Regions from separate parts of the Pseudarthrobacter sp. SSS035 genome, predicted to be linked through region 4. Evidence: riboswitches for the same ligand, from Rfam matches in the RefSeq annotation. Region 4 holds a riboswitch; each other region holds the start of a gene.
What was found. A riboswitch is a leader RNA that binds a small molecule or an ion and turns the genes downstream of it on or off. The one in region 4 is predicted to bind thiamine pyrophosphate.

Region 1 (5,456 bases), 1.8 Mb from region 4:
GTCGGTTGTCTGTGATAGGACCCACAAGCAGGTACTGCACTGACAATCCAAAACCGTGCCTGACTATCGTACAGGCCGAACGGGCCGCAGCCTGTCAGGAATGAATTCGCGGCGCGTCGAAGAATTCCACTTCGAACCGGCACGACTGCCTGAAAGCCACCAGCATCGCCGCCCGTTCATCCGCGGAAGCACTCCGGCCGGCGTCGTCAGCGAAGGCGATGGCGTCACGTGTGGCCTGGGCGAAATCCTCGTCAGCATAGGCCCGCAGCCAGTCGGCATAAGGATGTGCTGCCGGTGCACCCGCAGCCAGGAACTCCGAGTGGAGGGTCTGTCCCACTTCGGCATACAACCAGAAGCACGGCAGCACCGCCGCAACGAGGACCGCGTAGCTGCCGGAAGCCGAGGCCGCCAGCAGGTGGTCCACGTAGGACTTGGTGACAGGTCCCAGGACGGAGTCCACTGTCCTGGTGCTTAGCCACGTGCGGTGCAGTTCGGACTCGACCTCAAGGCACTGCTGGGCCGACTTTGCCCAGAACAGCTGGGCGGCTTCCGTGGGCGCCAGCGCACTGGCCCGGGCGAGGACCCGCGAATAGCCGTTGAGGTAGATGGCGTCCTGGGCGAGGTAATAGGCGAACTGTTCCTCAGCCAATGTGCCGGCCGCCAGGTCTCGGATGAAATCCAGTCCGTAGATGGCTGCAAGATCCGGCTCCGACGCCCGGCGCAGCGTCTCTGCGAATTCACCGGCTGCCGGAACCTGTTGCATGTGGTGGAAGTGGTTGATGGGGCCGTTGCCCCCGCCCACCTCAAGTTGGTCAGCGGCCTGCAGCGCGCCCACCAGCCAGGGCTTCACCTGCCGCAGTGCGGCTTCCCAGTCCCCCAGCCGGGCCTGAGCTGTGGCCATGGCCGACGACAGCGAGCAGCCGGTGCCGTGGCTGTTGCGCGTGGGGATCCTGTCCCCGCTCACTTCCACCACCTCCTGGGCGAGCAGCCCGGCAGCGTTGACCAGGGCATCCGGGCACGCGCCGCCGTCGAGATGGCCGCCCTTGACCAGGACGGTGGCACCGGTCGCGGCGGACAACCGCTGCCCCTGCCCGAGCGCGTCGTGCCAATCCCTCGCCTGCGGCTCCCCCACCAGGATGGCAAGTTCGGCCAGGTTGGGGGTAATCAGGTCCGCGAGCGGGAGCAGCTCCCTCAGGGCCGCCTCGGCAGACTCCTGCAGCAGCCGGTCGCCGCTCGTGGCCACCATCACCGGATCAAGAACGACGACGGCGGGACGCACCTTGTCCAGCCAGTCACGGACCACACCTATCACGGCAGCGTCGCCCAGCATGCCGATCTTGACCGCGTCGATGGTGATGTCATCGCTGATGGCATCGAGCTGCTGGCCCAGGAAGGACGCAGGCGGGACGTGAACCGCCTGGACCCCCTGGGTGTTTTGGACCGTCAGCGCGGTGATGGCCGCCATGCCGTAGCCGCCAAGGGCTGCAATGCTTTTGAGGTCGGCCTGGACGCCCGCGCCCCCTGAAGGGTCCGATCCGGCAATGGACAGCACCCGCGGAACGTCACGCAGCACCCGGACCGCAGAAGATCGGCCTGGTGCGGGCCGGACCCCAGCCCGGGTTGCCGGGGTTTCCGGCAGAGCCGCCGCGGGTGTTGCAGGAGGAAGGACAGAAGTTGAAGCCAAAGGAGACATCCCTTCGCCGGTGCTAACCGGACAGGTTCAACGGGTGTGGATCTCAGCCGGCTCTCTGCGCGGCACCCCGTGTCAGTCACCAGCCTAGCGTTCCTCGCGACTTAACGCCGGACGCCCGGACGCAGCCTGTGATTCACAGGCACGTCCGGGCGCCGTTGTATTGGCTTGCCCTACTGCTTGGTCAGAGCTCCGAGGCCGGAACTCCTACGCCCAGGATGATGGGCGCGTTGGCGGCAACCGGTTTGTCGGCCACAGGAGCCTTGACGGGCTCCGGCGACTTGGCGGCGTGGGTGTGTCCGGCGGCAGCCGCCGGAGCGGCTTCGTGATGCTCTACGGACGTGGCATTGGCTGCGCCCTGGGCACGGCTGGCACTCCGGTTCCGCCGGGGACGGCGGGCGCGGGGCTCCTCGGTGTGGTCGGAGTAATCCTTCTCCGCCGCGGCTGGCTGCTGCTGGCGGGCAGGTTCGGCCGCCCGGCTTTCAGTTGCCTGGACTGCCGGCGGCGTGCTTTCCGCTACAGGAGCCGGCTCACCAAGGTGGGCAAAGGCCTCCGCGAGGCGGTCAAGTGTCAGGGCAGGTGCGTGCGGCTGGTCATCGTGGTGCGCAACGAACGGAAGCACCACCTGCTCGCCGCCGAATGTCAGCACCGCGGCCGGGCGGCCGTTGGAGTCCGTTTCGGACTGCCCAACCGGAGCCGGCACCGGAGCCGCAGGCTGCCGGCCCGCGGCAGCTGATGCATGAGCCACCTCGTCGTCATGCAGATGCGCAGCGTGGGCTGCGGCCGCAATGTTCGCAAGCGCTGCCCGCGTGGCCTCCGCCTTCGCATGGCGCTCGGCATCGCTGGCTTCCGGGTGGACCGTGTGGATCTGCACCGGAGCTGCCGGTGCCGTTTCCAGCGGCTGGCCGCCCCGTCCGCGGCGGCGCTTCCGGTCAGTGCGGCCACCCGGCTGGCTGTCCGGGCGCTGGCTGTCAGTCCGCACGCTGTCAGTGCGCTGTGCTTCCGGGCGGCTGTCAACCCGCTGCACGTGATGCTCCGCGGCTACCGTGTTGGCGCGGCGGTGTTCCACGGGGTCGTCGTGGGTGACAATTCCGCGGCCCGCACAGGTTTCACACTGCTCGCCGAAGACCTCCAGGAGCCCGGTGCCCATGCGCTTACGCGTCATCTGCACGAGGCCCAGCGAGGTCACTTCGGCCACCTGGTGTTTGGTCCGGTCGCGGCCCAGGCATTCCACCATGCGACGCAGGACAAGGTCGCGGTTGGATTCGAGGACCATATCGATGAAGTCGATGACGATGATGCCGCCGATGTCGCGGAGCCGGAGCTGCCGGACCACTTCTTCAGCTGCCTCGAGGTTGTTCTTAGTGACGGTTTCCTCGAGGTTGCCGCCGCTGCCGGTGAACTTGCCGGTATTGACGTCCACCACGGTCATGGCCTCGGTGCGGTCAATGACCAGCGAGCCGCCCGAAGGCAGGAAGACCTTGCGTTCCAGGGCCTTGTGGATCTGCTCATCGATCCGCCACGCAGCGAAGATGTCCTGGTCCTTGGTCCACTTTTCCAGGCGGCCCACGAGGTCCGGTGCCACGTAGGTGACGTAGGCCTCGATGGTGTCCCAGGCCTCTTCACCGGAGACGATCAGCTTGGAGAAGTCCTCGTTGAAGACATCACGGACCACCTTGATGGTGAGGTCAGGTTCGCCGTAGAGCAGCTCCGGCGCGAGGATCTTGGTGGACGTGGACTGGCTTTCGATGCCCTCCCACTGCGCGCGCAGCCGGTTGATGTCGTGCGTGAGCTCCTCTTCCGAGGCGCCTTCGGCAGCGGTGCGGACGATGACGCCGGCGTGCTCCGGGAGGCGGTCCTTGAGGATGCGCTTGAGGCGGTTGCGCTCGACGTCGGGCAGTTTGCGGGAGATTCCGGTCATGGAGCCGCCGGGCACATAGACCAGGTAGCGGCCGGGCAGCGAGATCTGGCTGGTCAGGCGTGCACCCTTGTGGCCCACAGGATCCTTGGTGACCTGGACCAGGACGGTGTCGCCGGACTTGAGCGCGTTTTCGATCCGGCGCTGCTTGCCTTCGAGGTTAACGGCTTCCCAGTTCACTTCACCGGCGTACAGGACGGCGTTGCGGCCGCGTCCGATGTCAACAAACGCCGCTTCCATGGACGGCAGGACGTTCTGCACCTTGCCAAGGTAGACGTTGCCGATCAGGGAGTCCTGCTGGGTCTTGGAGACAAAATGCTCGGCCAGGACGCCGTCTTCGAGGACGCCGATCTGGATTCTGTCGTCGCGCTGACGGACGATCATCTGCCGGTCAACTGATTCGCGGCGGGCCAGGAACTCGGCCTCGGTGATGACGGTGCGGCGGCGGCCGGTGTCGCGGGATTCGCGGCGGCGCTGCTTCTTGGCTTCGAGGCGGGTGGAACCCTTGACAGACGTGACGCGGTTGTTGACCGGCGCTTCGGTCGCGGCGCGCGGCGCGCGGACACGGGTCACCGTGTTGGGCGGGTCGTCGCCTTCTCCTCCGGTCAGTTCCAGATCCTGGTCGCCACGGCGGCGGCGACGACGACGGCGGGACGTCACGCCCTCATCGGCCTGCCCGGCGGATTCCTCATCAGTTTCTTCGGCTGCGCCTTCGTCGCCTTCGTTATCACCGTCAGCATCGCTTTCGCCTGTGCGGCTGCGTCCACGGCGACCACGGCTGCGGCGCCTGCGGCGGCCGCTGGCGTCGTCCGCTTCGCCGTCTTCGGCGTCGTCCTCTTCCGGCTCTTCAACCACGGCAGCAACCGGCGCGGGGCGGACCACGGTGCTGAGGTCGGGGGCCTGGAAAAGCACCGATGTGGTGGACGCCGGCTCAAGGAACAGTGAACTGAACGGGCTGGCAGTCTCAGCAGCAGCGGCCGGAGCTTCAGCCGGGGCGGCGGCAGCGGTAACGGGCGCGGCCGTGGTGGCTGCCGGCGCCGCGGGCTCAACCGCGGCGGCTTCCTCAGCTTCAGGGGCCGGCGTTGCCGCTGCTTCAGGAGCTGCCTGCTCCTCGGGTGCTGTTGGTTCAGCGGCCGCGGGGGCGACGTCGGGAGCGGAAGTCTTGCGCGTGGCCACACGGCGGCGGCGGACGGGCTTGGTCTCGGCTGCGGCCTCAGGCGCTGCGGCTTCGGCGGCGGGCTCGACGGCGGCAGCCTCGGGAGCTACGGCGGTCTCGGTAACTACGGCGGCTGGTGCTTCCAGAACCTCGGCAGCGAAGGCCGGCAACGGTTCGGCAGTGGCCACGGCCTTACGTGCGCGGGTCCGTCGGACCGGCGTCTTGGGTTCCGGAGCGGTATCCGTCGTAGGCTCAGCTTCGGCGGCGTCATTCACCGGTACGGCTTCTGCGGCCTTCGGCACTGCCTTCCGACGTGTCCGGGTGGCCTTCTTGGGCGCTTCCACCGCTTCGGCTGCAGCTTCATCATTAACGGCTGGTGTTTGTTCGTTTTCCATATGTGGCAACACTCCTGCCCCTGACGTACCGCCACATCCGGCACCCATTGGGGCACATATTGTCAAAACCCGCAGGCGTTGACAGAAGTCAAGTGGATACTCCCAGGTTCGCACCGGCAGAGGGGTGCGGCAGCCCGTGGGAGCCGTCGGCTGTGTCCTGAAACCCGTTGTTCTACACGCCACAACCAGGTGCCGACCAATGGAATTGCGGGAAGCCGGATCAGAGAATCCGAAGCCTGCCCTGCTCATCATTGGCGGTCTTGAAACAAGCCACCGGACCGGAGTCCGAATGTGGGT
Region 2 (5,456 bases), 1.7 Mb from region 4:
CTCTTCGATGGCACGGCCGTCACGCTTGGAGCGTGCGTCCATGACGACGATGCGGTAGTACGGTGCGCGCATCTTGCCAAAGCGCTTAAGGCGAATCTTTACGGCCACTTTTGTGGTCACTCCTGTTTCAGAAAAGGGGTGAACCGACGTTCTGCACCCGTGGGGCGGGCCATACTTGAGGGTTCGAAGGACAGGATCCGGACGCGGAGAGAGGGGCCACGCAGATCGAGTACCTGTTTATTGTGCCAGATCAGCGTCCGGATTTCGACTTGACACGTCGGGATGGGGCAGCCGGGCGGACCCGGCGGGCCACGGCCGGCCTACGACGACCAGACATACACGCCGGTGCGTGCGGCGTCATCGACGGAGTTGGCAAGCTCAGCGAACTGCTGGACATACGTCCGGGCCTCGGCTGCGCCGAACGGCATGTCATCCTGGGCGGCCCACTTTTCAGCGACGTCGTCCAGGACATTGCCTTCGCCTTCAGTCTCGTAGCTGAGCAGGTCGGCGAGCGCACGCACCATGGCACGCGGGACCCCGAGGAGGGAATCACTGGCCACGTCAACCATGGCCAGTTCGTAGTCCGCGCCACCGGCGTGCACCGCAACGCCGGCAAGATCGCCAAGCTGCTCGATTTCGAAATCGCTGATTCCGGGAATCCGCAGGGCCTGGCCCGCCGGGGAGCCGCCTGCATCCAGGACGTCCGCCCGCTTCAGCGCGGCATCGTGAGTGGAAACAAAAATTTCAGTGAAGCCCATGGGAACAGCCCTCATTCCGTCGACGGTGCGGCCTGGAAGGGCAGCAGCAAGTGCCGCCCCGGCCGTTCAGAATCAGCCTAGTACAAGGCAGGCCGCACATTTGGCATCCGCACTCAGCGGACGGCGACACGGATATTGTTGCGCCACGGGTCCTCGAAGCGAAGCTCGGCGCCCGTGTGGTGCGAGGCCACACCGGCGACCTTCAGGCGGTCGGCGAGCGCTCCGACGTCATCCCCGGAAGGGACCTCGATGAGCACTTCACCGAGGCCCAGGGTGTCCTTGCGGGGACCGGCTCCGCGGCTGTTCCAGACGTTCATGGCCATGTGGTGGTGATACCGGCCCGCAGAGACAAACAGCGCCTGCCCGTGCCAGCCGGCGGTCTTTTCGAAGCCCAGCGTGCCCACGTAGAAATCGTGCGCTGACTGGACGTCGCCCACCTGGAGGTGGACGTGGCCCACTCCGGCTTCGCTGGCCCGCTGGCCGGCCACGGATTCCTGGGTCAGGTGCTGCTCGAGGAAGCGCTGCGGCGGCAGTGCCAGGCTGTCCATCACTACATCCTTCCCGTTCCAGGACCAGTTTTCGCGGGGCCTGTCCCAGTACAGTTCGATGCCGTTGCCTTCGGGGTCATTGAAGTAGAAGGCCTCGCTGACGAGGTGGTCGGCGCTGCCTGTGAAGGACCGGGGTTCGTACTGGGCGGCGGTGGCTACCGTGGCGGCCAGCGAAGCCTGGTCGTCAAACAGCAGTGCGGTGTGGAACAGCCCGGCCTCTCCCCTGCCAGGCAGATTCAAGGACGGGGCGGCCGCGAGATGGACCAGCGGGCGTTGAAGGCGGCCAAGATAGACGCCGCCGTCCTGTTCCGCGACGACCTCAAGGCCGAGCGCACGCTGGTAGTAGCCGGTCATCAGCTTCATGTCGCCCACCTTCAGCATCACGGTGCCCATGGAGAGGTCGGCGGGAAGGAGATCCCGGCTGGTGGCTTCTGCAGTCATTTGAACACTCCCGGTCCGTTGGCCTTCGGATGGAAGGCGGCTATGGCTCCAATTTACTTGAAGCTTCAATTTGATTCAAGTGGCGGAGCAGACAGATTGCGACCGCTTTCCCGTGATTGCTGTCACCAATCCACCCTCGGCCTGTGGTAGCTTCGACTTGACCACACGGGAGCCCTTGCAGGGGCTGAGATCGGGCTGACGCAGCCTGCGACCGTTGAACCTGTCCGGGTAATGCCGGCGAAGGAAGTGAGTATTCATTGAATACACAAGAAACACAGCTGATCCCTGCCCAAAATGCCGACGTGGATCAAACGCTCCAGCCTGAAACCCAGTCACTGAAGTCCCACTCGCTGGCGTTTATCCACGATGAGGCCACCGGGATCCGGGTTCCCGTGACCGAGATCGCCCTCGAACCGTCGCCAAACGGCGAGGCGAACGGGCCTTTCCGGACCTACCGCACGGCGGGACCGGGCAGCGATCCGGTGGTGGGCCTCAACCCGTTCCGCTCAGAGTGGATCGCCGCCCGCGGAGACACCGAGCCCTACAGCGGCCGGGAGCGGAACCTGCTCGACGACGGCAAGTCGGCCGTGCGCCGCGGCGCAGCCTCTGCGGAGTGGAAGGGCGCCCAGCCGGTGCCCCGCCGCGCCGTCGGCGGCCGGACCGTCACCCAGATGCACTACGCGCGGCAGGGCGTCATCACCCCCGAGATGCAGTTCATCGCCCTCCGTGAAAATTGCGACGTGGAACTGGTCCGCAACGAGGTGGCGGCCGGCCGGGCCATCATCCCCAACAACATCAACCACCCGGAATCCGAACCCATGATCATCGGCAAGGCCTTCCTGGTGAAGATCAATGCCAACATCGGCAACTCGGCCGTGACCAGCTCCATCGCCGAGGAAGTGGACAAACTCCAGTGGGCCACGCAGTGGGGAGCTGACACGGTGATGGACCTGTCCACCGGCGATGACATCCACACCACCCGGGAATGGCTCATCCGCAACTCTCCCGTGCCCATCGGTACGGTGCCCATCTACCAGGCGCTGGAGAAGGTCAACGGCGAGGCCAACGCCCTGACGTGGGAGATCTACCGGGACACGGTCATTGAGCAGTGCGAGCAGGGCGTGGACTACATGACCATCCACGCCGGCGTGCTGCTGCGTTACGTGCCGCTGACGGCCAACCGCGTCACCGGCATCGTCTCCCGGGGCGGCGCGATCATGGCCGGCTGGTGCCTGGCCCACCACCAGGAGAACTTCCTGTACACGCACTTCGACGAGTTGTGCCGGATCTTCGCCAAGTACGACGTCGCGTTCTCCCTGGGCGACGGACTGCGCCCGGGAGCGACGGCGGACGCCAACGACGCCGCCCAGTTCGCCGAGCTGGACACCCTGGCCGAACTGACCCAGCGGGCGTGGGAATTCGATGTGCAGGTCATGGTGGAAGGTCCCGGGCACGTCCCGTTCCATCTGGTGCGGGAGAATGTGGAACGCCAGCAGGAGCTCTGCAAGGGCGCCCCGTTCTACACCCTGGGGCCGCTGGTTACTGATATTGCCCCGGGCTATGACCACATCACGTCCGCCATCGGCGCCACGGAAATCGCCCGGTACGGCACGGCAATGCTTTGCTACGTCACGCCCAAGGAACACCTAGGCCTCCCGAACAAGGACGACGTGAAGACCGGTGTGATCACGTACAAGATCGCCGCCCACGCAGCAGACCTTGCCAAAGGCCACCCCGGCGCCCATGAACGGGATGATGCCCTGTCCAAGGCCAGGTTCGAGTTCCGCTGGCGCGACCAGTTCGCGCTGTCCCTGGACCCGGTCACGGCGGAGGCCTTCCATGACGAGACGCTGCCCGCCGAACCGGCCAAAACCGCCCACTTCTGCTCCATGTGCGGCCCGAAGTTCTGCTCCATGAAGATCAGCCAGGACATCAGGGACGAATACGGTTCCGCCGATTCGCAGGCGGCCATCGCCGAGGCCTACAGCGGGATGCGCGAAAAGAGTGCGGAGTTCCTGGCCGCCGGCGGCAAGGTCTACCTCCCCGAGCTTCGGACCCCGGCCGGGAGCTGACGGCTCAGGAAGCCTGAACCGAGCGTGACCTGCCGACGTCGGCGATGAAGGACCGGATGGCACGGTCACCTTCGGCAGAGTCCTGGGGCCGGTGTCCTCCCGCAGCGATGCGGTGCAGGGCACCGGTTTCCTGCAGATATCCGGCGATCTCCTCGTAGAGCGGTTCCCACCCACCCGTCAGGACCAGCGTGGGGACGCCCGGAACAATATGCAGCGGGGCCTCCCAGGACGGCGCCTGCAACCGGAGCCGGCGCGCCGACCGCTTTTCCTCCGGCGTGGCGGGCTCCTGCAGGTCCGCCGCGAACATTCGCCGCACGAACTCCCGCTGGAAGTCTTCATCGCTGAGCTGGTGCCGGACGTCGAACAGCGGTTGCATCAGGGCGCGGTGTGCGGCCGTGGCCGGCAGTTCGGCGGTCAGGGACAAACACGCCGGTTCTACCAGCGTGAGGGAAAACACCAGATCGGGGCGTTCGACGGCAGCCATCATGGCCGCAATCGCGCCCTCGGCGTGGGCAACAACATGGCCCCCGGCGGCCCCGCGACCGTCATCGGCAAGTGAGCGCAGGATGATGGCGGTATCTTCGGAGAACGAGGACTCCACGGGTTCAGCGACGGGATCAAAGCCGTGCCGCCGCAGGAACAGGGCGTCGTACGTCAGGGCCATTCCGTGCTGGCGGGGCCACGCCGCGGCACCGAACGGTCCGGCGCCGTGCACGAACACTACCCGCTGTTTGAACATGACCCAACCCTATTCCACGGCACCGACATCCCAATTGGGCAGCAGCCAGTGTCGTTATGAGTGCCCACAACGACGCCTGCTGCTACCCAGTCGGGAGCGGTGGTTACTTGCCGAGGAACTTGTCGAATCCCTTGGGCAGGTTCAGCTGCGACGGGTCGAAGTCGCCGCCCTGCTGGCCGAACGCTGCCCCCGTGGGGAGCGCCTTCGCTGCCCCGGCCCGCCGGGCCTCGGCGTCCTTCAGCTCCTGGGCAGCCTTGGCAGGGTTGCCTGAGCGGGCCTTCTTCTTCGGGGCGTTCTTGCCGCCCTTCCGCGCACCGCCGGGGCCGCCCATGCCAGGCATCCCGGGCATTCCGGGCATGCCGCCGCCCTGGGCCATCTTCTTCATCATCTTCTGGGCCTGGCCGAAGCGCTCCAGCAGGCCATTGACCTCGGAGACATGCACGCCGGAACCCCGGGCAATGCGTGCCCGGCGGGAGCCGTTGATGATCTTCGGGGCGACGCGTTCGTGCGGCGTCATGGAACGCACGATCGCTTCGACACGGTCGATCTCGCGCTCGTCAAAGTTCTCCAGCTGCTCGCGGATGTTCTGCGCGCCGGGCATCATCATGAGCATCTTCTTCATGGAGCCCATGTTGCGGATCTGCTGCATCTGGGAGAGGAAGTCATCCAGGGTGAAGTCTTCCTGGTCGGCGAATTTCTTCGCCATCCGGGCGGCTTCGTCCTTGTCCCAGTTCTTTTCGGCCTGCTCAATCAGGGTGAGGACGTCACCCATGTCCAGGATGCGGGAGGCCATGCGGTCCGGGTGGAACAGCTCAAAGTCATCCACGCCTTCGCCGGTGGAGGCGAACATAACCGGCTTGCCGGTGACCGACGCAACCGAGAGTGCGGCACCGCCGCG
Region 3 (5,456 bases), 1.3 Mb from region 4:
TGCTCGCGGGCGCCCTGGCCCAGGTCACCGTGGATGGCGGCGGCGGCGAAGCCACGGTCCACGAGCTCCTCGGCAACCTTCGCGGCGGTGCGCTTGGTTTTGGTGAAGATGATGGTCCGGCCGCGGCCGCGTGCCTGCAGGATGCGGGCAACAACCTCGATCTTGTCCATGCTGTGGGCACGGTAGATGAGCTGGCGGATGTCGCGCTTGGTGAGGCCCTCGTCGTCCGGATCAGCGGCCCGGATGTGGGTGGGCTGGGTCATGTAGCGGCGGGCCATGGCGATGACCGGGCCGGGCATGGTGGCAGAGAACAGCAGGGTCTGGCGGACTGCAGGGGTACCGGCGATGAGGGTTTCCACGTCCGGCAGGAAGCCGAGGTCCAGCATTTCGTCGGCCTCGTCAAGGATGACCATCTTGACGTTCTTCAGGACCAGGTGCTTCTGCTTGTAAAGGTCGATGAGGCGGCCGGGAGTACCGACAACTACCTCGACGCCGTTCTGCAGGGCCTCCACCTGGGGCTCGTAGGCACGGCCGCCGTAGATGGTGGTGATACGGGCGTTCCGCTTGCGGGAAGCGTTCTGGAGATCATTGGCCACCTGGACGGCCAGCTCGCGCGTGGGCACGATGACCAGGGCCTGAGGTGCACCCGGAACGGCGAGCTTGTCATAGCCGGCGTCATCCGGACCCACCACGCGCTGCAGGGCGGGAATGCCGAAACCGAGGGTCTTGCCGGTGCCGGTCTTGGCCTGCCCGATGATGTCGTGGCCCGAAAGCGCCACCGGCAGGGTCATGGCCTGGATAGGGAAGGGGTGGGTGATCCCGGCGTCGGCGAGGGACTCCACGATATCGGCGCGGACGTTGTAGTCAGCGAAGGATTTCTCCTCGATCTCGTGCGGCTTCTCGTCCGAGATGATGGTTTCTTCGGGTTCGATCGTCTCGATGCCGGAGTCGTCAGTCAGGATCTGGTGGGTATGCAATTCACTCACAGGGGAGTTTCCTTATTCATTTGGGCATTGGCGCTGCCTGCTCAACGGGCCGGCCAACGTGGCCGTTCCGGAGCACGCTCGAAGCGCGCAAGCAAATCCAGTGGAAGCCGATCGCGGGCTATCAAAATGCTGGCACTGGTGACCAACGGGTGCATCTCAAGATCGCGTAGGGGCGGGCTTGTTGAATTCAAAATCAAGGAAATCAACGACCGGGCATCCATATCTACTTCTTCAGTCTAGCCGCACGGACCCTGAATCCCGGCTTTGGGCCGATCAGGCGGCGCGCAAAACCTCTAGGCCAGCAGCTCGAAGTGGACCTTGCGGGCGGCGATATCGGAAGAGATCAGGCGGACCCGCACCTTGGTGCCGGATTCCAGGTCGCCGCCGCACCGGGCCGTCACGGCGGGTTCGGCGATCTGGATGATCCCCGAGGGGCCGTTTCCATTTTTTGCGGCTCCGTTTTTCGCAGCGCCGTTCTTGGTGCCGTTGCCATTCCTGCCGTTGCCGTTTTTCCCGTTGCCGTTGTCCTTCTGCGGCTTGGAGCCGGAAATCACGATCGCATCAAACTCCTGTCCCACATGGTTGACCAGGAGCGCGGCCTCCACGGTGTCCAGCGCCATGCGTTCCATCCGCGATGCCAGCTGGTCGGATCCGGCCATGATCTCCGGCAGGGACGGTAGGGCTTCCCGCGCCCAGTCCGGTACCTGGTTGCCGTTGCTCAGGGCTTCGCAGATCACCAGGACAAAGCGGTCGATCAGACGCCGGAGCGGTGCCGTGGTGTGGGCATAGGCAGCGCCGATGGCGGCCTGGATGGCGGCTTCCGGGACTGTGCCGTCAAACGCCGTGTAGCTGGCGCCGCGGAACAGCATGCCGGCGGAGTGCAGGATGGCCAGTTGCCGGGGCGCGGTCGGATCAAGGCTGCGGAGGTATTCGCCGTAGCTGATCTTGCCGTCCCATGGCTTGCCCAAGGCCTCGGTCTGGAGGCGGAAGTGACGCAGGGAGCGCTCGTCGGGGGCGGGCATGGTGCGAAGGATGCCCACTTTTCCCGCCAGCATCAGGTCTGCCGCCGCCATCCCCGTCATCAGGGAGATCTGGGCGTTCCAGTCCTCCACCGGCAGCTGCGGCGCGGCGGCAATCCGGTAGCCGCCGTCGGGCAGTTGCACGATTTCCTGTTCAGGCATGTTCAGGCTGGCGCCGCCACGCTGCCGCTCCAGTTCAACGCGCTTGAGGCCCACTTCCTTCAGGAGCTGCAGGACAGGACCGGCCGTTCCGGCGTCGAGTTCGGCCTGGACTCCCTTGTAGCTCAGCTTGGCCCGGCTGCGGATGGTGGCCCTCCGGACGCTCACCGTGGAGACCTGTGCGGTGTCGTTCAGCCCGAACTCCCACACGTAGGCGGAACACAGCTGGCCGGCGAGAAGGCTGCCTGCCCCTTCGCTGATGACTTCCGGGTGCAGCGGGATACGGCCGTCAGGGGCGTAGAACGTCTGGCCGCGGCGCCGGGTCTCTGCGTCCAGTCCGCCGCCGGGGCGGACAAAGGACGGCACATCAGCGATGGCGTACAGCACCCGGTAGCCATTGCCCGCACGCTCGATGAACAGCGCCTGATCCAGGTCAGTGGACGACGCCGGATCGATAGTGAGGAAGGCCACTTCCGTCAGGTCAGCACCCGGCAACTCGTGTGCGGCCACTGCCGCTTCCGCGTCCCGGACCGCCTCCGCCGGGTAGGGCCCCGGCAGTTCCAGCTCGGTCCGCAGGGCGCTCAGCGCCGCCGCGAGGTCGTTCGTCTGCTCGTGGACATTGGGGGCCAACCTATGATGTGACACGAAAATCAGGTTAGCTCGATTTCCACGGATCGTGCACGCCCGCCGCCCGCCACGCGGGGGATCGTCAGGATGCGCCGGCGTCCAGGGTCGCCAGGAGTGCCGCGGCCGCCGCTGCGGGGTCCGGGGCTTCGGTGATGGCACGCACCACAACAATCCTGCCGGCGCCGGCCTCCACCACCTGCTCCACGTTGCCGAGATCGATGCCTCCGATGGCAAACCAGGGCAGCGTGGCCTGGGTGCCACCGGCAGCGCGGACGGCTTCGGCCGCGTACCGCACCAGGTCAAGGCCGACGGCGGCCCGGCCCGGTTTCGTCGGAGTGGCCCAGACCGGTCCTACGCAGAAGTAGTCCAGGCCGCCTTGGTCAGTCAGCCCACCGGACAGCCGGATGGCGCCTTCGATCTGCTCGGCGGTGTGCGTGGAAAGGCCGATCGCGGCTGGTGCCCCGAGCAGCGTGCGGGCGGAAGCGACAGGCAGATCTTTCTGCCCGATGTGGAAGACGGGGGCGCCGGACAGCAGCGCGATATCGGCACGGTCATTGACTGCCCACAGCTTTCCGTGGCGTTCGGCCGCGGCCTGAAGCACGGCCAGCAGCTCCAGCTCCTCCGCCGCCTCGATCGCCTTGTCCCGGAGCTGGATGATGTCCACGCCGCCGGCAAACGCCGCGTCCACAAACTCGCCAAAGTCCCCGCGGTCCCGGCGCGCGTCGGTGCACAGGTACAGCCTGGCGCTGTGCGGGAGGCCGGTGTTTATGCCGCCGGCAGGGTCTGTTCCGGTCAAGGACTCGGGAGCGGCGGAGGGGACAGAGGGCGTGCCTGCAGCGGCGAAGGATTGCGCGTTCATGGAAACCAGCCTAAGTCCCCTAAACTGGGCGGGTACTGCGGGAGCCCGTTGCAGCCGTCACAAAGCGGCCGGGCTGAGAGGGCGTCAGAGCCGACCGCTTGACCTGATCCGGCTAGTACCGGCGTAGGGAAGGAACATATGCCCCCCGCAATAAGCAGCCCACCTGAGTCCGCACGAGCCAGCCAGGCCACCGCCCTGCACGCCGACGTGGCCGTCATCGGCGGCGGAGTCATCGGCCACGCCATAGCCTGGGAAGTCCGGCGGTCCGGCCGTTCGGTCGTGCTGATCGATGATGCTCCCGGCAACGGCGCCAGCTGGGCAGCCGCCGGCATGCTGGCCCCTGTGAGCGAACTGCACTACCAGGAGGAAGACCTCCTTGAGCTGATGCTGGCATCCTCCGGCCTGTGGCCTGCCTTTGCGGCGGACCTCGCCCTGGCCGGGGCTGGCGATACCGGATATCTGACGACGCCGACCCTGGCCATCGGCGCGGACGCTGCGGACCGCCGGGCACTGATGGACCTCCGGGCCGTGCAGCAGGCCAGCGGCCTGGTGGTGGAACCCCTGACTGTCCGTGAGGCCAGGACCAGGGAATCCCTGCTCAGCCCGGCCATATCCTGCGCCCTGGACATCCCCGCCGACCACCAGGTGGATCCACGGAAACTCGTGGCGTGCCTCCAGGAAGTCCTGGCCATCCACGAACCGGGAGCAGGAACAGCCGTGGCAGGTGCCCGCGCGGGATTCGCCGTTGACCAACGTGCCGCTGCCCTGCTCTGGGAGGGCGGCCGCGTCATCGGCGTGAGGCTCGCCCACGGCGGAACTGTCCAGGCCAAGGAGACCATCGTGGCCAACGGATTGCAGGCGGCGTCGCTGGAGGGCCTGCCGGGTGGACTGCATTTGCCCCTGCGGCCCGTCTACGGTGACATCCTGCGGCTGGCTGTTCCGCGGCACCTGCGCCCGCTCCTCACCTCCACTGTCCGCGGAATGGTCCATGGTGTGCCGGTCTATATCGTTCCCCGGCGGGACGGCACGGTGGTGATCGGGGCTACGCAGCGAGAAGACGCGCTCGCCGGGTCGGGCGAAGCCGCTGTCTCGGCGGGCGGCGTCTACCAGTTGCTGCGTGACGCCCAGGTCCTGGTGCCGGCCGTCTCGGAGCTTGAACTCCTGGAATGCACGGCACGGGCAAGACCGGCGACCCCGGACAATGCGCCTCTCCTCGGCCGCGTACCGGTTTCCGCGCTAACGCCACGGAGGGGGAACACGGCGAACATTGCCGGGCTGATGGTTGCCACCGGATTCTTCCGACACGGAGTGCTGCTGGCTCCGGCGGCGGCGGCCATCTGCCGGGACCTGCTGGACGGCCGGACGGACCCGCGATGGGGGGCCCTCAGCCCGGCCCGCTTTTCAGGAAAGCACCACGTAGCCGGCACACAGTCCCCAGACAAGGACATCAGCAGCACGAAGGACCTCGACCCACAGAAGGAATCAGCATGAACATCACCCTCAACGGCTCGCGCCATTCCGTGGCGGACGACGCCTCCATCACCACCCTCATCAGCCAGATCACTGGCCGTCCCCTCGCGGCCAACGGCCAGGCAACAGACGGGCAGAAACTCGGCGTCGCCGTCGCCCATAACTCCGAAGTAGTACCCCGCAGCCAGTGGTTCGTCACGGCGCTCGCCGAAGGTGACGACGTCGAACTGGTCACAGCAGTCCAGGGAGGCTGACACCATGACAGTAACCAGCAACATCAGCACACATAACCGTCCCGAGGGCGCAGACAGGCTGGTCATCGACGGCGTCGAGCTC
Region 4 (5,456 bases):
GCTGTCCGCGGCCCGCGGGTCATCAACGCCGTCGTCGCGGTGCCGTTGCGGAGCCACCAGGACCTGATGGTCACCGCCACCGGGCACGTGATTTCGCTGATCCCGGGCTCGCTGGTGGTGGAAGTGGACCGGTCAACGTCCACCCTGTACCTCCACGCGCTCAATGTCAGCAACCCGGAAGAAGTGGAAAGCCTGCGCAAGGAAGTCCGCTCCATCGAAGCGGGCCTGATCAGGATCATGGGCACCCGCGAAGAACTCGAAGCAATCCGGCAGGAGGCCGCAGCATGATGCAGACCGTCCTGGCTGTCACCGCAGTCATTCTCTCGCTGGCGGCGGCGGGAGCCATCATCAGGATCTCCCGCGGCCCGTCGCTGCTGGACAGGGTGCTGGCCTCCGACGTCCTGCTCGCGATCCTCGGTGCGGCCCTGTGCATCGACATGGCCGTCAACCGGCACCTGAACAACCTGATGCTGCTGGTGGCGCTGTCCGTGGTCGGCTTCATCGGGTCGGTGACCGTTGCGCGCTACGTGGCCGACCGGCGGGAGCAAGCCAATGAGTCCTGAGGCCAGCGTGGTTGATAACGTCATCGATACCGTGTCGGCGGTGTTCCTGGTAGTGGGTGCCCTTATGTCGCTCGCCGCCGCCGTGGGCCTGCTCCGTTTCCCGGACCTGCTGAGCCGGATGCACGCGGCCACCAAGCCCCAGGTGCTGGGGCTGTTCCTACTCCTGGCGGCCATCGGCCTGCAGCTGCGCACCTGGTGGGTGTGGCCGGTGCTGCTGGTGGCCTGGATTTTCCAGCTGCTGACGGTGCCGGTTTCCGCCCACATGGTGGGCCGCGCCGGTTACCGGACCAAACACCTGCACCGTGAGCTGCTCAGCTCCGATGAACTCGAAGCCGTGGTTCAGAAGGCGGCCCAGTCGGCCCGGGATGAGTCATCCCGGGATGAAGCGTCCGACGGCGGCCGGCGGGACTGAGCGTCAACCCACCGCCGGACTGCTTGCCAGGGTTAAACCTCGCCAGGTTTAGACGATGTCCTGGGACTTGGCGAAACGGGTGATGGCCCGCTGCGTGCCGCGGTTGGCGAGCACCTGGATGATGGTGCTGACCGAGGCCGAAATGAGCGCAAACGTCAGGGCCGAGCGCAGGGTGGTGGGAGTGTCTTCATCCTTGCCGGTGGGGGGCTTGCGGCCGGTGGACTTTTCCCACACGGTATTGACCACCTTGGTGCCGACGAACCCGGCGCCGATGCTGATTGCAGTGCCGAGCAGCTTGATGAACAGGTTCATTCGTTGAACTCCTTGTGAGCGGATCCGGGACTTCCTTTAGCCTAACCCGGCTGCATGGACTCCAGAATCTCACGCAGGGCTTCCACCACCAGATCGTGGTCCTGCTGCTGGGGCAGGCCCGAGACCGTCACCGTGGCCACTGCACCCACGCCGGCGACGTAGACCGGGAAGCAGCCGCCGTGCGGGGCGTAGGTGGACTCGTCAAACCAGCCGTGGTCCTCGATCCGGCCGCCGTGCAGCCTGCCGCGGAGGCCCACCAGCAACGAAGGGATCTCATACCTGGCGGCGGTGCGCTGCTTCGCCTGGATCCAGCGCTCGTTGTCCGGGGTGGCGCCGTCCAGGGCCACGTGGAACAGGACCTGGTCACCCTTGGTGATGTCGATCGCGATGGGCAGCTTCCGGCTCTTGCCCAGCTCCACCAGGAGCAGCCCGAGGTTGAGGGAGTCGTCCTTGCTGAAATGCGGAAACTGCAGCTCGTTGATCTCGGCTTCGACCCGGGCAATCAGGGCCTCCAGCAGCCCCGCCGGCTGGGGCACCGTCGAATCGGGATTGAACGCAGTCACAGTCGGGTTGTTGGCAGTCATGGCCCACAATCTACCCCGCCCTCGGTGTAAACTGGAGCACGCCCATCAGGGCAGATTTATTACGACAGGGGAGCGCCGCCGTCGGACATCACTGGCATTGCCAGGGAACCGCAGGTGGGCGCTGAGAGTGCGGACAGCCGCAGACCCTCGAACCTGATCCGGTTAGTACCGGCGCAAGGGAGTCGAGTTCTCGAAGTGTCCGGAAACGGCGGCAGCGCCGCACGCCGGGGCACTTTCCCCTCCTGTTCCTCAGGAGGACCAAAATGACAACTGCAGCAATCAAAAAGACCGGCAATACCTGGCGCGTTGTGGACATCGTAGTGGCGGCACTCATCGCCATCACCGGCGGCGTGATCTTCTGGGCCTGGTCCCAGGGCGCCGGCATCGTCTCCGCCCCCATGAACGCCGTTTACCCCCCGCTGACCGGCCTGATCGCCGGCGGCTGGATGATCCCGGCAGTGCTGGGCATGCTCATCATCCGCAAACCCGGCGCGGCACTCTTCTGCGAAGCGGTGGCCGCCACCGGCGAACTCATCATGGGCTCGCAGTACGGCGCCACGGTGCTGATCTCCGGACTCCTCCAGGGCCTGGGCGCCGAGCTGGTGTTCTTCCTGCTGGTGTACGGCAACTTCCGGTTCAAGTCCTTCCTGCACCAGAAGTACAACCTCATCGCCGCACTGCTGGCCGGTGCCGGGGCGGGCCTGTTCTGTGGCCTCAATGACTCGTTCCTGCCGTGGGGCTGGAACATCGCCTACGAGCCCGGCGACAAGCTCGCGTACATCGTGTTCTGCACCATCTCCGGCGCGGTGATTGCGGGTGCCTTGTCCTGGATTGCCACCCGCGGCCTGGCCCGGACCGGTGTGCTGAGCTCGTTCGCGTCCCGGAAGGCAGCGTCGGAGCCCGTCTTCAACTGATGACCGCTTCCGACGCCGGCGCTTCCGGAGTGCGCCCCGCCGCGGTGTCCGCCCGTGGCTGGGGCTGGCGGCATGCGGGACGTTCCGCCCCCGCCGTCCAGGGCCTCGACCTCGACATCGCGCCCGGCGAGCGGGTGCTGCTGCTGGGCCCGTCGGGCGCGGGCAAGTCAACGCTGCTGCACGCGCTCGCAGGGGTGCTGGGGGATGAAGGGGACGACGCCGACGAAACCGGTTCGCTGCTGATCAACGGTGTGGTGCCCCGCGGGCAGCGCGGCCGCTCGGGCCTGATGCAGCAGGATCCGGAAACGCAGGTGGTGCTTTCCCGGGTGGGTGACGACGTCGCCTTCGGCGCCGAGAACCTCGCCGTTCCGCGGGACGAGATCTGGCGGCGCGTCCATGAAGCGCTCGACGACGTCGGGCTGCGAAGTGCCGGCGGCACTGGTTTGGACGCCGACGGCGGCGCTGGTGCCGCCGGGCTCGCGCTGGACCACCCGACGTCGGCCCTGTCCGGGGGACAGAAGCAGCGCCTCGCGCTGGCGGGTATCCTCGCGATGCGGCCCGGGCTGATCCTGCTGGACGAGCCCACAGCGAACCTCGATCCCGCCGGTGTGCTGGAAGTCCGGGACGCCGTGGGCCGCTGCCTGGACAAAACCGGCGCCACGCTTGTTGTGGTGGAACACCGGGTGTCCGTCTGGAAGGACCTGGTGGACCGGATTGTGGTGCTCCAGCCGGGCTCCGCAGCGGGCTCCGCTGGAAGTTCCGCCGGGACGTCCGCCGTCCTGCTGGACGGGCCGCCGGACCAGGTGCTGGCGGAGGCGCGGGACATGCTGATCGGCGCGGGCGTCTGGGTACCGGGGTATGTCCCGGCAACCCGCCGCCGCGTGTCCGCAGGCTCCGGTGACCTGCTGCTGGCTGCCGAGGACCTTGCCGTCTCCCGCGAGCGTCCGCGGCGCCGCGGTTTCCGGACCATCCCGCCCGTGCCGGTGCAGCAGGGCATCGCGGCACAGGTCCGTTCCGGCCAGGCACTCACCGTCACGGGACCCAACGGCGCCGGCAAATCAACGTTTGCGCTGACCCTCGCCGGACTTCTGGCACCGGTGGCAGGGAAGGTGTCCGCCGCCGTCGAGCTTTCCGAGGGGGCCGGGATCGATCCCTTCACATGGAAAGCCAACCAGCTGATTTCCCGCATCGGAACCGTCTTCCAGGAACCCGAGCACCAGTTCGTGACCGGCCGCGTGCTGGACGAACTGATGTTCGGCCCGCGGCACCTGGGGCATGGCGAGGAGCGGGTTGATGAGCTGCTGGAACGGCTGCGCCTGACGCACCTGGTGGACGCCAATCCGTACACGCTCTCGGGAGGCGAAAAGCGGCGCCTCTCGGTGGCCACTGTCCTCGCTGCCCACCCGCGTGTGCTCGTCCTCGACGAGCCGACCTTCGGCCAGGACGCCAACACCTGGGCCGAGCTCGCATCGTTCCTCTCAGAACTGCTCGACGCCGGGACCTCCGTGGTTTCCGTGACCCACGACCAGGAATTCAGCGCCGTCCTGGGCGGGGCCGAACTGCGGCTTGGCCCGGCCTCCCGCGGCGGCGCCCGCCAGGAAGCAGATGCGGCATGAGGGATGCCCTGACCCTCCGCGGCAACGACGCGCTGCTTACGCGCGCCAACCCGCTGGCCAAGTTCGCCGTCGTCTTCCTCATCACGCTGGTGCTGGCGCTCTCCATCGACTGGGTGTCCGCCTCGGTGGCGCTCGCGGCCGAGCTGGCGCTCTTTCCGCTGGCTGGGCTCACCCTGCGCCTGTTGTGGCAGCGCGGCTGGCCACTGATCATCGCGGCAGCCCTGGGCGGCTGGAGCACGGCGATCGTCGCGGCGGACAGCGGCGCTGTCCTGCTCGACGTCGGGATCTGGTCCATCAGCGAGGGTTCCCTTCAGCTGGGCATCGGTTTTATGCTGCGCGGACTCGCGATTGCACTTCCGGCGATCCTGCTTATGACCTGCACGGACCCCACCGACCTCGCCGATGCCCTGGCCCAGAAGGCCCGGCTGCCGCACCGGTTTGTCCTCGGCACGCTGGCCGCGATGCGGCTGGTGGGGCTCATGGCCGAGGAATGGCAGACCATCGGCATGGCGCGGCGGGCCCGCGGCGTCGGTTCGCAGGGCAGCCCGCTGCAACGGCTGCGGGCCACCCTCGGGCAGAGCTTCGGGCTCCTGGTCCAGGCCATCCGCCGGGCGTCCCGGCTGGCCATCACCATGGAAGCGCGCGGTTTTGGCGCGGGGCGTAGGACATGGGCCCGGGAATCCACGTATTCGCCACTGGATGCCTGGGTCCTGGCGGGCGGCGTACTGATCGCGGCGGCTGCTGTGGTTTCCGCGGCTGTATTGGGGACCTGGAACTTCGTCTGGCGCTAGCTGGATCTTGTCAGCGGCGCTGGTCAGTTCTGCCAGCGCAGACTGGTCGGCGTGCTCTGCGGCGGCGGGGCTTGTCAGCGCGTGCGCAGCGGAGCCGCCCGGTCGAACCTCTCACGCGTCAGGAACGCCAGCTGGGCTTCCTTTTCCGCCAGCTGGATGACGGGTCCCAGCTCGAAGCATGTGGCGTCGAGCCGGCGCAGGGCTTTGGTGTTGCGGGCATCCGGCTCCACCACGATCCTGTCCTTACCCGGCACGGAGAACATG

Region 1: another riboswitch for thiamine pyrophosphate. It lies ahead of thiD (bifunctional hydroxymethylpyrimidine kinase/phosphomethylpyrimidine kinase); the one in region 4 lies ahead of MUN23_RS10075 (ECF transporter S component).
Region 2: another riboswitch for thiamine pyrophosphate. It lies ahead of thiC (phosphomethylpyrimidine synthase ThiC); the one in region 4 lies ahead of MUN23_RS10075 (ECF transporter S component).
Region 3: another riboswitch for thiamine pyrophosphate. It lies ahead of thiO (glycine oxidase ThiO); the one in region 4 lies ahead of MUN23_RS10075 (ECF transporter S component).

What each region holds. Positions count from the first base shown of each region.
Region 1 is NZ_CP096882.1:3,974,554-3,980,009, reverse strand. It holds gene thiD (bifunctional hydroxymethylpyrimidine kinase/phosphomethylpyrimidine kinase) at 95-1,693, opposite strand; TPP riboswitch at 1,676-1,773, opposite strand; gene MUN23_RS18440 (Rne/Rng family ribonuclease) at 1,875-5,159, opposite strand.
Region 2 is NZ_CP096882.1:3,872,402-3,877,857, reverse strand. It holds gene rpsP (30S ribosomal protein S16) at 1-108, opposite strand, end outside; gene MUN23_RS17910 (hypothetical protein) at 321-758, opposite strand; gene MUN23_RS17905 (VOC family protein) at 872-1,747, opposite strand; TPP riboswitch at 1,903-2,010, shown strand; gene thiC (phosphomethylpyrimidine synthase ThiC) at 2,050-3,819, shown strand; gene MUN23_RS17895 (alpha/beta hydrolase) at 3,824-4,558, opposite strand; gene ffh (signal recognition particle protein) at 4,662-5,456, opposite strand, start outside.
Region 3 is NZ_CP096882.1:3,530,331-3,535,786, forward strand. It holds gene MUN23_RS16355 (DEAD/DEAH box helicase) at 1-986, opposite strand, end outside; gene MUN23_RS16360 (RNB domain-containing ribonuclease) at 1,280-2,809, opposite strand; gene thiE (thiamine phosphate synthase) at 2,874-3,650, opposite strand; TPP riboswitch at 3,678-3,798, shown strand; gene thiO (glycine oxidase ThiO) at 3,789-5,141, shown strand; gene thiS (sulfur carrier protein ThiS) at 5,138-5,374, shown strand; gene MUN23_RS16380 (thiazole synthase) at 5,379-5,456, shown strand, end outside.
Region 4 is NZ_CP096882.1:2,194,597-2,200,052, forward strand. It holds gene MUN23_RS10050 (Na+/H+ antiporter subunit E) at 1-288, shown strand, start outside; gene MUN23_RS10055 (monovalent cation/H+ antiporter complex subunit F) at 285-563, shown strand; gene mnhG (monovalent cation/H(+) antiporter subunit G) at 553-975, shown strand; gene MUN23_RS10065 (DUF4235 domain-containing protein) at 1,024-1,287, opposite strand; gene MUN23_RS10070 (heme-degrading domain-containing protein) at 1,329-1,871, opposite strand; TPP riboswitch at 1,928-2,069, shown strand; gene MUN23_RS10075 (ECF transporter S component) at 2,135-2,785, shown strand; gene MUN23_RS10080 (ABC transporter ATP-binding protein) at 2,785-4,401, shown strand; gene MUN23_RS10085 (energy-coupling factor transporter transmembrane protein EcfT) at 4,398-5,192, shown strand; gene MUN23_RS10090 (GNAT family N-acetyltransferase) at 5,267-5,456, opposite strand, start outside.